2 linked regions of the Paraburkholderia bryophila genome follow. The protein of the gene in region 1 interacts with the protein of each later gene in a pairwise test. Links are inferred from orthologs where the notes say so. Each region holds a gene or a part of one and is shown on either strand. Other genes may lie near its edges.

Region 1 (7,731 bases):
GCCGAGTTGCTCGCCGCCCTGCGCGCGGCGCACGCACGCGGCGCGCAACTGGTCGGACTATGTCTGGGCGCATTCGTGCTGGCTGCCGCCGGCATTCTCGACGGCCGACCGGCATCCACGCACTGGGCCTGCGCCGACGACTTCGCGCGCCGCTACCCGCGGGTTCGGCTCGACCCCGACGTGCTCTACGTCGACGACGGCAACGTGCTGACCTCCGCCGGCACCGCCGCCGGCCTCGACTGTTGTCTGCACGTGCTGCGCAAGATGTGCGGCGCGGAAGTGGCGAACTACGTAGCGCGCCGGCTGGTGGTGTCGCCGCATCGGCAAGGCGGTCAGGCGCAATACGTCCAGCAGCCGATTCCACCGAACGTGCGCGGCGACCGGCTATCCGGCCTGCTCGATTGGGTGAGCGGCAATCTGGACGCGCCGCACACGCTCGACACGCTGGCCGCGCGTGCGTTGATGAGCCGCCGCACCTTCACACGACGTTTCCGGCTCGCCACCGGCGCGACCGTCGGCGCGTGGCTGCTGGCGCAACGGCTCGCGCGCGCGCAGCAACTGCTGGAGAGCAGCGATGAATCGGTGGAAGCGATCGCGGCGATCGCGGGGTTTGGTTCGACCGCTTCGTTACGGCAGCATTTCGCGGAAGCGTTTCGCACGTCGCCGTCCGCCTGGCGGCGGGAGTTTCGCGGAGCGTGAAGGCGGGGAAGGTTGAACGCGGCTCAAGCCGATCGCGGAAAGTGCTCGCTTCGTTTCCAGCAGGCCGGAAGATTATCGCGAAGCAGGAGCGTGTGAAGAGGTAGACCGCAGATCCGGCGACGTGCGAGACCCCACGCCGCCAACGGCGTTTCGTAGTCAGCCGCCTGGATTTCGTAGTCGCGTCGGCGCGACAACCCAAACGACAACCCAAACGAAAAACCCACCCCTCAATGCTCGCTAATCCAGCGCGCCACATACAACAACAACGCGACCAGAAAAATCATCGCCGCCCAGGCCCAATACGGCAGCGCATGTGGACTGGACTCATGCCGCGAGACCCCATGCGACGCCCCGTGCGATGCGCCATGCGACGCACTCGCCGCCCGCCCGGTCAGCGTGTTGTGATCCGCACGCGTGCGCCGCGCGATGCCGCCGAGGTTGATCGGCCGCAAAAACACATGCTGCCGACGCGCCGCCGACCCTCGCGCACGATTCGGACCTTCTCCATATTTCGCCCGCACCACCGCGTCGAATTCGGCGAAGAAATCATCCGCCAACTGATGCAGCGCGTTTTCGAGCTGGCGCGTCGGCAGTTCGGCGAGCGGTCCGGACGAGGTCGCCCAGATCGTGTAATCGATTCGCGTGCCGCGCTGTTTGCCGGCGCCGAGCGTGCTTTCGTCCGCGCGCAAACGCACTTCGATCTGACCGCGCAACGCACCGATGCCTTCGGCACGGGCTTTGAAGTTGATGGTGCGGCGCTGCGCGTCCGCCGGTCCCGAATCCTGGCCCGCCACGTGAGCACGCGCTTCGTATCGCGCACGCAATGGCCCGAGCGGCACCGTCAGCACCAGTTCGTATTCGCCGTGGGCGAGGCGCGTGAACGACTCGCAGTTATCGAGGCTGGCGCGCAACAGCGCGAGGTCTTGCAGCGCTTCCCAGACGTCGGAGGCGCCAAGCGGAATTCTTAACGCGTCGTTCAATTCCATTGCAGCCTCCCCGATAAACGCGCGGCCCGATCAGGAAGTCTGATCGATGCGATCCACGCGCGATGCGTAAAACGCCAGATACCCTTTGATCTGTTGCGCCGGCTCGAGCGGCGTTTCATAGCTCCAGACGGCGTTCTCGATCAGGCCGTCTTCGGTGCGCAGATGGAAGTATGACGCGTCGCCCTTGAACGGGCAGTGCGAAGTATGCGTGGAGCGTTCGAGGCGGGCCATGTTCACGTCCGCGCGCGGGAAATAGAACACGTCCGGCAGGCCGGTTTCCGAGAGCGTGAGCCCGGCCTGGGTATCGGCCATGGTAACGCCGCCGTGAATCATCCGCACCCGGTGGCTGTTGCCGGTGATCGAGATGGCATGTCCGCCCGCGCCCGCGCCGGGGCTTCCGTGAGGTGTCAAGGCATCGCTCATGTCCCGGCTCCGTGATGAGGTGCGGTCGTACGAACGGGTCGCACAAACGGGTCGTACAAACGGAAAAGCCACGGGGCGCGCCCGTGGCTTCATTATCGACCAAACTTCCGACAAGTGCGCGAGCTTCCTGAGTCGCGCAACTGAGCTGTCTCCCGGGGCGATCTCCCCGCCGGGCGGTCCGATCGCCCGCTTTACTGCGTCGTCCAGTAGAAGTCCGCCTTCGCGGAGCCCTTGGCCGGGATCGTCACCGCCTTGCTCTGGTCGCGGTCCTTGTACTGTGCATGCACCGTGTAGCGGCCCGGGCGCAGCTTGACCAGCATGTACGGTCCACGCGACGTGGCGCTCAGCACCTCGCCGTCATGCGCGTCAACGACTCGCACGTGAACGTCCGCGAGAAAGTCGGAGCCTGGGCCCGTGAAGCGCAACGACAACGGCCACTGGCTTTGCGCATGCTGCAGCGCCTTCGATTCGTCCTGCCCGACGCCGCCCGACACGAACGCGACGTCGCCCTTGTGCTGGATTTGCGGCATGCCGCCGCCGTTGTCGTTGCCCGCGCTGGTGTCGTCGGTGGTCGTGCCGCCGGTGGTGCCGTTCGACTGCTGTGCATACGCGCCGCCCGCCAGACCGAGCGTGAGCGCTGCGCACAGCGCGGCGGCTACGATCCTTCGCTGATTGCGTTGGGTTTTCATCGGTTCGCTCCTTGTTGAGGTCGTATCCCTTCCGGCGCCGTCCCGCGACGGCCCGGACCAAGGCAGACGCAACCTGCGTGCCACAAGGCAGATCGCGTCGTCCGGAAACCGCTGTCGCGCCGCACTGCACGGCGCACAGCGCCTTGCTTCGGTACTGCTTGACGGGTAAAACCCGCGATAAAAACAGCGATAAAGACGGATAAAAAATGCCGGTCCGCAGGCAGTAAGTGCAAGGACCGGCAAGCGTTACTTCAATTCCCGGGGCAAATCGGCCAACCGGTCCGCCAGTCCGTCAACCGATCGGTCAGCAGGACGCGACACGGCCACGCCCTGCCCGCCCAACGATCAGCCCAGATCCACCGGCACGAAGATCTGCGCGTTGTCGCGCTGGATCAGCAGCGCGATGCTGCTGCCGGCGCTGGCGATCATCTGCTTCAACTGATCGACCGTGGTGATCGGCCGGCCGTTGACCGCGAGAATCACGTCGCCCGGCTGGATGCCGGCGCTTTCCGCCGCGCCGCCCGACTGCTGCACCAGCAGACCGTGCGAGATCGAGGCGCCGCTCTTCTCTTCCGGCGTCAGCGGCCGCACCGCCACGCCGAGGCGGCCCTGCAACTGGGTCGGCTGATCCACCTTGTCGGCGGCGACCTTCGCATCCGACAACGAGCCGATCGTCACCTTCAGATCCTTGGTGGCCTTGTCGCGCCACACCTGCACGGTGGCCGAGCTACCCGGCGCCAGACCCGCGACCTGCGCCGGCAGATCCGTCGAATCGCCGACCGTCTCGCCGTTCACCGACAGAATCACGTCGCCCGGCTGCAAGCCGCCCTTCGCGGCCGGACCGCCCGGATCGACCGAGCTCACCAGCGCGCCTTGCGGCTTCTGCAGGCCGAACGAATTCGCCAGCGTCTGGTTCATGCCCTGCACCGCGACGCCGAGACGGCCGCGGCTGACGTGGCCGGTCTTGACGATGTCGTCCTTGACCTTGATCGCCTCATTGATCGGGATCGCGAACGACAGCCCCTGGAAGCCGCCAGTCTGCGAGTAGATCATCGAGTTGATGCCGATCACTTCGCCTTCCAGATTGAACAGCGGACCGCCCGAATTACCGGGGTTCACCGGCACGTCGGTCTGAATGAACGGCGTGTAGTTCTCGTTGGGCAGCGAACGCGACTTCGCGCTGATGATGCCCGAGGTCACGGTGTTGTCGAAACCATAAGGCGAGCCGATCGCGACCACCCACTGACCGACCTTGCTCTGACGCGGATCGCCGATCTTCACGGTCGGCAGATTGCTCGCGTCGATCTTCAGCACGGCGACGTCGGACTGCTTGTCGGCGCCGATCACCTTGGCCCTGAATTCGCGCTTGTCGGTGAGCTTCACGGTGACGACGTTGGCGCCGTCCACCACATGCGCGTTGGTCAGGATGTAACCGTCGCTGCTGACGATAAAGCCCGAGCCCAGGCTTGCGCTCGGCTGATCGGCCGCATCGCCGCCGTCGCCGCCTTGCATGCCCGGCATACCGCCGAAGAAGTGCTTGTAGAACTGGTAGAACGGATCGCTCGGATCGATCGGCAACTGATTGCCGCCGGCGTTGCCGCCGTTGCCGTTACCGCGCAGCGCCGTCTGCTTGACCACGTGCTTCGCGCTGATGTTGACGACGGCCGGGCCGTAGGTTTCGACCAGGCCCGAGAAGTCGGGAATGCCGGTTTTGGCCGCGGCTTCAGCGGGCATCATCGCGGCTTGCGCCGGCGTGATCACCTGCGGCGCGGGCACGTCGCGATGCCCCGCCACATAGCCGGCGGACAGCGCCACGGCGACAGCTACTGCAACAGCGCTGCGGGACAAGGTTTTCGCGTTCATCGTGTACTCCTGACTGGGAGAAAGAGGCTACTGGATGACTCGAAGCGTACGGGGCATCGCTTAAAAGAGTCTTAAGCAGCGCCAGATCGCTTCAAGCCCCTCGTTAGGGCAGCTTTAAGCCCCGTTTAAGCCACTTTACGAACAGAAAGCCTCAGCTTCTTCAGAAGCGCACGTTGACCTGCAAGCCGCCCGCAGGCGACTCGTCGAGCGACACGGCCGCATGGTGTTGCGTGGCGATCCGGCGCACGATCGCCAGTCCCAGGCCGCTGCCCGCGACATCGGTGCGCACGCGATTCGCACTGGCGCCCGCGCGATAGAAACGGTCGAACACGCGATCGCGTTCGGCCGGCTCGATGCCCGGACCGCTATCGGCGATCCGCACGGTGGGGTGCCCTTCCTCGACATGCAGACTGACGTCCACCCGGCCGCCGCGCGGCGTGTATTTGGTTGCGTTGTCCACGAGGTTGTTGAACATCACGCGCAACGCGTCGGCGTCGCCGATCACCGTGGCGGCTTCGCTCGCTTCGATGCCGAGATCGACGCCGCGATTCTGCGCGAGCGGCGCGTACTTCACCACGCAGTCCTGCAGCAACGCACGCAGATCGATCGCGTCGGTGGCGGCGAGGCCGTCCGGTTCGGAGCGCGCGAGCGCCAGCAGTTGCTCGGCGAGACGCGTGGCGCGCGTCACGCCCGCCTGCAGATCGGTCAGCGCTTCGCTGCGGGAGGCGTCGTCTTTCGCGCGCGCCACCAGTTGCGCCTGAATCTGCACGGCGGCGAGCGGCGTGCGCAATTCATGCGCGGCATCGGCGACGAATGCTTTCTGAATGTCGAGCGCGGTGGCGAGCCGTTCGAGCAGGCCGTTCAAGGCTCGCACGAGCGGCTGCACCTCAAGCGGCAGACGCTGGTCGGGCAACGGATCGAGCGCTTCGGGATGGCGCGTGTCGAGCGCGCTGGTGACACGCCGTAGCGGCTTCAGTCCGCGCCCGACGATCACCCACACCGCCACGCCCATCAACGGTAGCAGCACGATCAGCGGCCACAGCGTGCGCAGCGCGACGCTCGCGGCGAGACGGTTGCGCACCGACACCGGCTGCGCCAGTTGCACGACGTTATCACCGACGATCGCGCCATACACGCGCCAGTCACCACGCTCCGTGTGCTCGGTCGAAAACCCCAGCTCGGCGCGCGGCGCGAGCGGCGCGCGCGGACGCGAGTAGTACATCAGCACGCCGTTGCGATTCCAGATCTGCAGCACGATGCCTTCGTCGCCGGTATCGCGCGAACCGAGCACCTGCGAGAACGGTTCCGACGGCAGCGCCGCGGCAATCTGCTCCAACTGGTAATCGAACAGTTCGTTGGCTTCCGCCAGCGCCTGACGGTAAATCAGCCACCCCGCAATGCCGACGCCGAGCAACACCAGCGCAAGCAGCCAAATGAGCAATTGACGACGAATCGAACGCATCGGCTCAGGCGTCCTTCGCGATCATGTAGCCGAGGCCGCGCACGTTGCGAATCAGTTCCGCGCCGAGCTTTTTGCGCAGCGCGTGAATGTAGACCTCGACGGTATTGCTGCCGATCTCTTCGCCCCAGCCGTACATTTTTTCTTCGAGCTGGCTCTTCGACAGCACCGCGCCGGGACGCGCGAGCAACGCTTCCAGCAGCGCGAATTCACGCGCCGACAAGGCCACCGGCGCACCGTCGAGCGTGACCTGATGCGACGCGGGATCGAGCGTCAGATTGCCGTGGCGAATCGTCGAATCGCTGCGGCCCGATTGACGGCGGATCAGCGCGCGCATGCGGGCGCCGAGTTCGTCGAGATCGAAAGGTTTGACAAGGTAATCGTCGGCGCCGGCGTCGAGGCCCTTGACGCGATCGGCCACCGCGTCGCGCGCGGTGACGATCAGCACCGGCAGCGCATGGCCGCGCGCGCGCAGGGTGCGCAACACGTCGAGACCGTCGCGCCTGGGCAGACCGAGATCGAGCAGCACCAGATCGTAAGGTTGCGAGCCGGCCGCGCTGAGCGCCGCTTCGCCGTCTTCCACCCAGTCGACCGCGAAGCCTTCGCCGCGCAGCGCCTTGCGCACACCTTCGGCGATCATCCGGTCGTCTTCGACTAGCAAGATGCGCATGGTTATCCGTTCCGAAACGTTAAGCGATGCCGCATTCTAGCGCCCGCCATCACCGTGCACGCCGCTTGACGCTTTTTTCACCGCAGCCTCACGGCATGTCTCTACAATGGGCGCTTTGCGTCGCGCGGCGCTGGTATGCGACGCACCTCGATGCATCCCCGGATTACCGCGTGCCCCACGCCCTGACATTTTGCTTTTTCGCCCGTCCATGACGCACGCTTTTCTGTCTTCTCTCGCACGCCGCCTGCATCGTGTCGCGCTGCGCTCGCGCTGGTTTTCTTCTCCTGTTCCCGCTACTGCTTCTGCTTCCGCTTCGGCCCGCATGCCGCGCCGTTTCGTGCAGCGGACCGCGGCCGGGTGGATGCTCGCCTGCGCCCTACTCGGTAGCGGTGCGGCCGCTTCGTTGCCACTCGCCGCGCAGGCGCGTGTCAAGGCGACGCATCCGAGCGTCAACGTCACCACCGTGCTGCCGCAGTCGGTCATGCTCGGCTTGCAGCGCGCGCACGTGCCCTTGTCGTCGATCAGCGTGGTCGTCGAAAAGGTCGGCGACCGCACGCCGATCGTCGCACTGAACGCCGGCAAACCGATGATGCCCGCCTCGACGATGAAGCTCGTCACCACCTATTCCGGCCTGTCGATTCTCGGCCCCGATTATCGCTGGCGCACCAGTGCGTACGCGGACGGCAACGTCGACGCCAACGGCGTGCTGCACGGCAATCTTTACATTCAGGGCACGGGCGATCCGAAGCTCGTGCCGGAAGAATTGATCGACCTCGTGCAGAAGATCCACAAGGCGGGCATCACTGGAATCGATGGCGCGCTGGTGCTCGACAAGCGCTACTTCGATCCGTCCACGCGCGACCTGCCGCCGTTCGACGACGACGCCACCGCACCGTACAACGTCGGCCCCGATCCGCTGCTGTATGCATTCAAATCGCTGTC
Region 2 (5,999 bases), on another replicon or contig:
TGCACTCGTGGTGCGTCATATTCCGTGTCATCGTGCGGCGTTTATAGCTATGGACGCCGCCGCGCGCTTACCGAGGTCGAGCAAGCCCCGTTCCACACGACGCCGGTCTAAGTCCGCCGAGCTTGAAGCGCCTCACGCGCGACTCCGAGTGCGACTCATCGGTCAAACGCAAAAAAGGGCATATCGGATAAACCCGGCATGCCCTTTTTCTAACGCCGAACACGTCGATCAACTGTGCCCAGCGCTCACCTCGTACTCAACTCACCGCAGCTTCGCCACATCCTTCTCCGTCACCTGCACAGCCGCCGGATTACCAAACTGCGTCGTCACGTAGTTAGTCAGAGCAGCAATCTGCGCATCATTCAACTCCACGGCAAACGCCGGCATCCCAACATCATTGCCCGCGGTCTTGCGCTGCACACCGTGCAAAATCACCTGCACCAGGTTACCCGGATTCGACGCCCCCACCGTGGTGTTATGCAGCAACGGCGGATAGTACCCATCCGGCGTGCCCTTGCCTTGTGCCTGATGGCAAGTCGCGCAATTACCGAGGTACAAACGCGCCGGATCGAGCGTACCGTCGCTCATCGCAACACCACGCAACCGCGTCACGTCCGTGGCCGGCTTGCCCCAAGTACCGCGTGCTTGCCGGCTGCCGTCGCTGACCGCAGGCACCGTGCGCACGTAGGTAGCAATCGCGTTGATATCGGCGTCCGTCATCTTCGAGAAGCTATGCTCCACCGCTTCGCCCATCGGCCCAGCAGCTTGCGCGAGACCTGGCACGCTGCCCGTCTGAAGATACTGGACGAGTTGCGCATGGGTCCATCCGCCAATCCCGCTGTTGGTCGCCGACGTGATGTTGTAGCCATCCCAACCCGCCAGCACCGAACCGCCGAGAAAATCGCCGCCAGTTTCGTCGAGCGCTTTCTCCTGCATTGCGAAGCCGCGCGGCGTGTGGCACGTACTGCAATGTGCGAGGCCTTGCACGAGGTACGCGCCGCGATTCCATTCGACGCTCTGGTTCGACTTCGCCTGATACGAACCGCTCGTCAGGAACAGCCAGTTCCACGCGGTCAGCGGCCAGCGCATGTTGAGCGGCCACGGAATATCGCTTGCATGCGTGGCCTGATTCACCGGCGCGACGCCGTAGCGGAAGTACGCGTACAGCGCCTTCACGTCGTCGTCGCTGACCTTCGCGTACGAGACGTACGGCATGGCCGGATACAGATTGTGGCCGTCCTTCGAGACGCCTTTGCGCAGCGCGCGGTCGAAATCATCAAGCGACCACGTGCCGATCCCCGTTTGCGGATCCGGCGTGATATTGCTTGAGTAGATCGTGCCGAGCATCGGTACTTTCAGCGGCAAGCCACCCGCAAACGGCTTGCCCTTTACCGTGCTATGACACGCCATGCAATCGCCGGCCGTCGCGAGATATTCACCGCGTTTAATCAATGCGGTGTCGTTGCCGCTCACCGACGACTCCGCCTGCGCCAACGCGGGCAGAGTCAAGGCACCGGCCAGTAGCCAGAAAAAGGTTTTCTTCAGCACGTTCAAACTTCCTTCTTCAACTGGTCGGCCATGCGCAGCGCCAGCGCTGCGATGCTCAGCGTCACGTTGACGGTGCCCACGGTGGGCATCGTCGCGCTGCTCGAGATAAACAGGTTCGGGTGATCGAAGGTACGGCAATGCTTGTCGACCACCGAATCGCGCGGATCGCTGCCCATGATGGTCGCGCCCGTGATGTGATTGTTCGGCGCGAACTCGTCCTGATACTCGATCTCGGTGCCGCCCAGCACTTTCGCCGCGTTGGCGTAAACCTCGCGCGTATGCACGGCGCCGCGCTTCACGTAATCGTCGATACGATACGTAATCTCCGGACGGGGAATACCGATCGCGTCGGTCTCCGTTTTGCTCGGCACGATGCGGTTTTCCGGTGCGGGCAGGATTTCGTGGAAGCAATCGAACTCGACAAAACGCGCCGCGCGGTCGCGAATCTGCGCGTCCAGCTCGGCCGGTTTGATCAGCTTGCCCCGCTTGAAAATCTTCTGCGTTTCCTGATCGATACGCGACAGGTTCGACAGATGGATTTTCTTCGCAGCTTCGGTCGCGCGGAATGCGCCGTCGCGGAAACCGATCAGCGAGGTCATTTCCTGCGGTCCGCGGCCCGGCCACAGTTTTTCGTCGGCGTAGAACGTCACGCCGGTGCCCGGGTGGTCCATCAGATTGCGGCCCACCATGTCGGAGCTATTGCCCACGCCGTTCGGGAAATCGTGGCTGGTGGACATCAGCATGATCTTCGGCGTTTCAATGCCGTTCGCGGCCAGCACGAAGTACTTGCCTTCCACGCGATACTCGTTGCCCTGCGGGTCTTTATACAAAGCCGCGACGATGCGCTTGTCCGCGCCCACTTCGAGCTTGTAGACGACCGCGTTGTCGATCAGTTTCGCACCGGCCTGCTCCGCTTTCTCGACGTGCACAATCCCGTTGTACATCGCGCCGATCGGACAGATCGGCATGCAATTGTTGTTGCCGCAACAGGTCGGGCGGCCGTCGTACGGACGGCTATTGCGCGCCACCGGCTCGGTCACCACGTGATAGCGCGAGTCGAACGCGTTGAGCTTGCCCTTGATAGTCTGCTCGTTGTACGACAGCGGCAGCGGCGCCATCGGATACGGCTGGCTGCGCGGCGAACCGAGTTCTTCGTCCGTCGGGCCCCACACGCCGAGTTCTTCTTCGGCGCGCTGATAGTACGGCTCCAGCTCTTCGTACGCCATCGGCCAGTCACGGCCCACGCCGTACACCGTCTTCATGTGGAAGTCGTTCGGCATGAAGCGCCACGCGGACGCCGCCCAGTGCCACGTTGTGCCGCCCACCGCGCGAATGTACTGCGAGTTGAATTTGTGCTCGCCCTTCAGGATCAGATAATTGTTCGGCGGACCGTATTCCGGATGCGGCGCCCATTGACTCGACGGATACGGCGCCGAGTTATCCGACTTGTCGAACTGGTTGCGGAAGCGTTCGACGATTTCCCAGCGCGGCATGCGCGGCCCGGCTTCGAGCAGAATCACGGACTTGCCGGCCAGCGCCATCTGATGCGCGACGATCGCGCCCGCGACGCCCGAGCCGACTACGACGATATCGGCCTGCTGGGTTTTGGGTTGGGTTTGATTTTGTGAATCGGCCATGCTCAGGCTTGCCTTTCGATCGGTTTGGCAGCCCAGAAACCGGGCTTGTTGGGGCAGTACGAACGGATGATCAGCGTGTCGGAAACCACGTCGTACATCAGCGCCTGTTCGTACGTGACCACGGTCGTATCGACGGTGCCGAGGTACCACGCTTCGAGGATCTTCAGCGCGAGCGCCTGTTGCGAGGCGTCGGCGGAACCGGCGGCGAGCGCGCCGGCCAGCTTCGGCAACTGCTGCGCGAAAGCGGGCGACGACGTCTGCAACGCGGCCAGCAGGCGCGTGCCGACGTCGCGATTCAGCGTGGCTCGCGCGGTCAGCGATTGCGACAGGCTCATGAACGCGTCGATGGGCGCGGCGGAGGGGTTCGCGGCGAGTGCCTTGAGCGCGAGCGAGCCGGTCAGGCCCGCGGCGGTCAACGCGAGTGCGCCCTGGAGCCAGCGGCGGCGCGTCATGCTCGACGCTTCACCGCTCGCGGCGAAGGCTGTCCCGTCGCGGGACTCGCCGTGAGTATCGTGTGGAGTCAATTGTTGTTTATCCCTTGTGAGGCGTTCTTCAAAACTTATTGCGGGGTGATACGAGACCTGCCGAATGCAGCACGAGCGGCATCACGAGCGCCGTTCGCTCGTAGCACGTTCCATGCCGCTTATCGCGCAGCGTCAAAACTGATGCAGCATCCCGACATAAGCGCCGGTCTGCGATTCGCCGACCAGCGGACTCGTGTTGCTGGTCGAGTCGCGCGGCGACGCTTCGAGCGAGAAGTTCGAGTTGCCACCGTTGTTCACGTAACCCACCGTGCCATACAGAAAGGTGCGCTTCGTCAGGTTGTAGGTGGTGCCGAGCACGTACATCATCGCGTGGCCGGACGGGTCGTGCGCGGCGTCGCCGCTGCCGTCGCCGACCTTCACGTAGTAGCCGCCCGCCGTCACCGCCCAGCGCGGCTGGAAGTTGTAGGTCGCGCCGAGCCAGTAGTGATCCGCGCTATCGGCCACGCCGACCGGCGAGTCCGGCGCCGAGTAGTGCGTATAGGCGCCCTGGATCTTCACCGCATCGAAATGCACGTTGGCGCCCACGAAATATTCGCGCGACGCCTGGAAGATATTGCTGAAGCGGCCATTGCTGTCGCGCAGTTCGTCGTAGATGCCGCGCACGTCGAACAGCGTGGAGTGATAGCTCAGCATGACGCCGTCGGAGCGGCCGAACTCACCGTTCGCGCCACTATTGAACGAGCCCGGCTGATTGCCGAACGAGTATTGCCCCTGCACGTCGAAGCCCCAGAACACCGGGCTGTGATACTCGACGTTGTTGCTGGTTTGCTGCCAGTTGCGCCCGCGCACCAGCGAGGCCGACGAAAACGCCTGCTGCACGAACGGATCGAATTCCCACACGCCGTCGCTATCGATAAACAGATTGCGGCCCGCCTGCAGCGTGCCCCACTCCTGGCTCTTCAAGCCGACGAATGCGCGCCGCGACCAGAGGCGCCCGCCGCTGGTGGTGCCGTTCATCACCTGCAAGCCGGTTTCCAGGTTGAAGATCGCATTCAGGCCACCGCCCAGATCTTCATTGCCTTTGAGGCCCAGCATGCTGGTGCCCCAATCGCCGCCCTCCGCGCTCCAGCGGCTCGAACTGCCGCCCGCGGCATTGTTGATGTGATTCAGGTATTCCAGACCCGCGTCCAGGCGACCATATAACGACACACTGGTTTGACCATAAGCCAGCGGACTAGCCGCTACCGCAAGGGCCGCCATTAATTTAGTAGGTAGTCTCATTGTCTTGCCGTGAGTTGTTTTGTATCGCGAGGGAGGGCAAAGCGGATTGCGGATGATTCAAAACTACTCGGTGCAGCGTCGGCGGCGCTCATGCTGCGACCACCCGGACAACGCCGGTTTAAAGCGGGATTCGAAAACGACGATGGATAGAACGATGGATAGATGTTGCAAAACTACATCCAGCGCGGTCGAACTATAGGGGATACGCGGCTGATAGCCTATCCGTTTGACGCAATAAACTTTTGCGGACAGCGGACTCGACATTGAGTGGGCAACCGAAAAGGGCGATCGAAAGCTGCTCAAGATAAGATAGATGCTCATTACGTCCGCGCCAAATAGAAACGTATAAACCGTTATCGATCCTTTACCTCTTGCCATGAATGCGCCCGAACTGACCGAAGACGAACACCTTGGCCTTTACCAACGCGCAACGGAGAACGGCGCTGAATGGTGGCGCGTCAGCGTCGCCGACCGCCCGGAAAACTATCGCCTCGAACATGGCGCGGACGACGGCGAGCGTACCGGCACGGTCGATATCGATCTGGTGGTCGATGCGGAAAATCTGCGCGCCAAGCTGAAGAAGTGGCGCCGCGAAGGCTTCGCGATCGATACCGGCGACACCGGCGCCGAGCACGGCGCGGCCGAACGGATCGCCTTCATGCCCGCCTTGCAGCGCGCCGCGGCGCTCGCGGCGGCGGCGAAACAGCGGCACGTGGAAGGCGTAAGCGAGAGCGTGCGCATCGGTCATGTCGACGTGCCCTGCGGCATGGATAGTCCGCTGGTGCCGCGCATCAATCCCGCCTATCTGTTTTCCGAGCGCTTCAACGACATCGTCGAAGATATCGTCGAGAACCGCCGCGTCATGCTGATCGGCCACACTGGCGCCGGCAAGACCAGCCTGATCGAACAGGTCGCGGCGCGTTCGCGGCACGGCGTACTGCGCTCGAACATGAACGGGCAGACCACCGTCGGCGATTTCGTCGGCTTCTGGACAGTCAAGGGCGGCGAGACTTTATGGGTCGACGGCGTGCTGCCCACCGCGATGCGC

Evidence for each region.
Region 2: the proteins of GGD40_RS16080 (region 1) and GGD40_RS36325 interact in binary tests that used the Escherichia coli proteins (3 or more experiments, as listed by UniProt). The link is inferred for Paraburkholderia bryophila from one-to-one orthologs.

The regions. Positions count from the first base shown.
Region 1 is NZ_JACCAS010000001.1:3,584,344-3,592,074, reverse strand. Bases 2,402-5,391 are described here. They hold GGD40_RS16080 (DegQ family serine endoprotease), read right to left. Parts: upstream 4,661-5,391; coding sequence 3,143-4,660; downstream 2,402-3,142. Other genes in these bases: GGD40_RS16075 (ATP-binding protein), read right to left, coding at 4,821-5,391; GGD40_RS16085 (carboxypeptidase-like regulatory domain-containing protein), read right to left, coding at 2,402-2,797. Also shown: GGD40_RS16100 (helix-turn-helix domain-containing protein), read left to right, coding at 1-699; GGD40_RS16095 (CoxG family protein), read right to left, coding at 927-1,685; GGD40_RS16090 (DUF427 domain-containing protein), read right to left, coding at 1,716-2,108; more of GGD40_RS16085, read right to left, coding at 2,300-2,401; more of GGD40_RS16075, read right to left, coding at 5,392-6,122; GGD40_RS16070 (response regulator), read right to left, coding at 6,127-6,789; dacB (D-alanyl-D-alanine carboxypeptidase/D-alanyl-D-alanine endopeptidase), read left to right, coding at 6,998-7,731. UniProt on the Escherichia coli protein: DegP acts as a chaperone at low temperatures but switches to a peptidase (heat shock protein) at higher temperatures.
Region 2 is NZ_JACCAS010000002.1:3,465,460-3,471,458, forward strand. Bases 2,897-5,748 are described here. They hold GGD40_RS36325 (porin), read right to left. Parts: upstream 4,952-5,748; coding sequence 3,842-4,951; downstream 2,897-3,841. Other genes in these bases: GGD40_RS36315 (GMC family oxidoreductase), read right to left, coding at 2,897-3,185; GGD40_RS36320 (sugar dehydrogenase complex small subunit), read right to left, coding at 3,188-3,637; GGD40_RS36330 (AAA family ATPase), read left to right, coding at 5,328-5,748. Outside these bases: GGD40_RS36310 (c-type cytochrome), read right to left, coding at 262-1,548; more of GGD40_RS36315, read right to left, coding at 1,551-2,896; more of GGD40_RS36330, read left to right, coding at 5,749-5,999.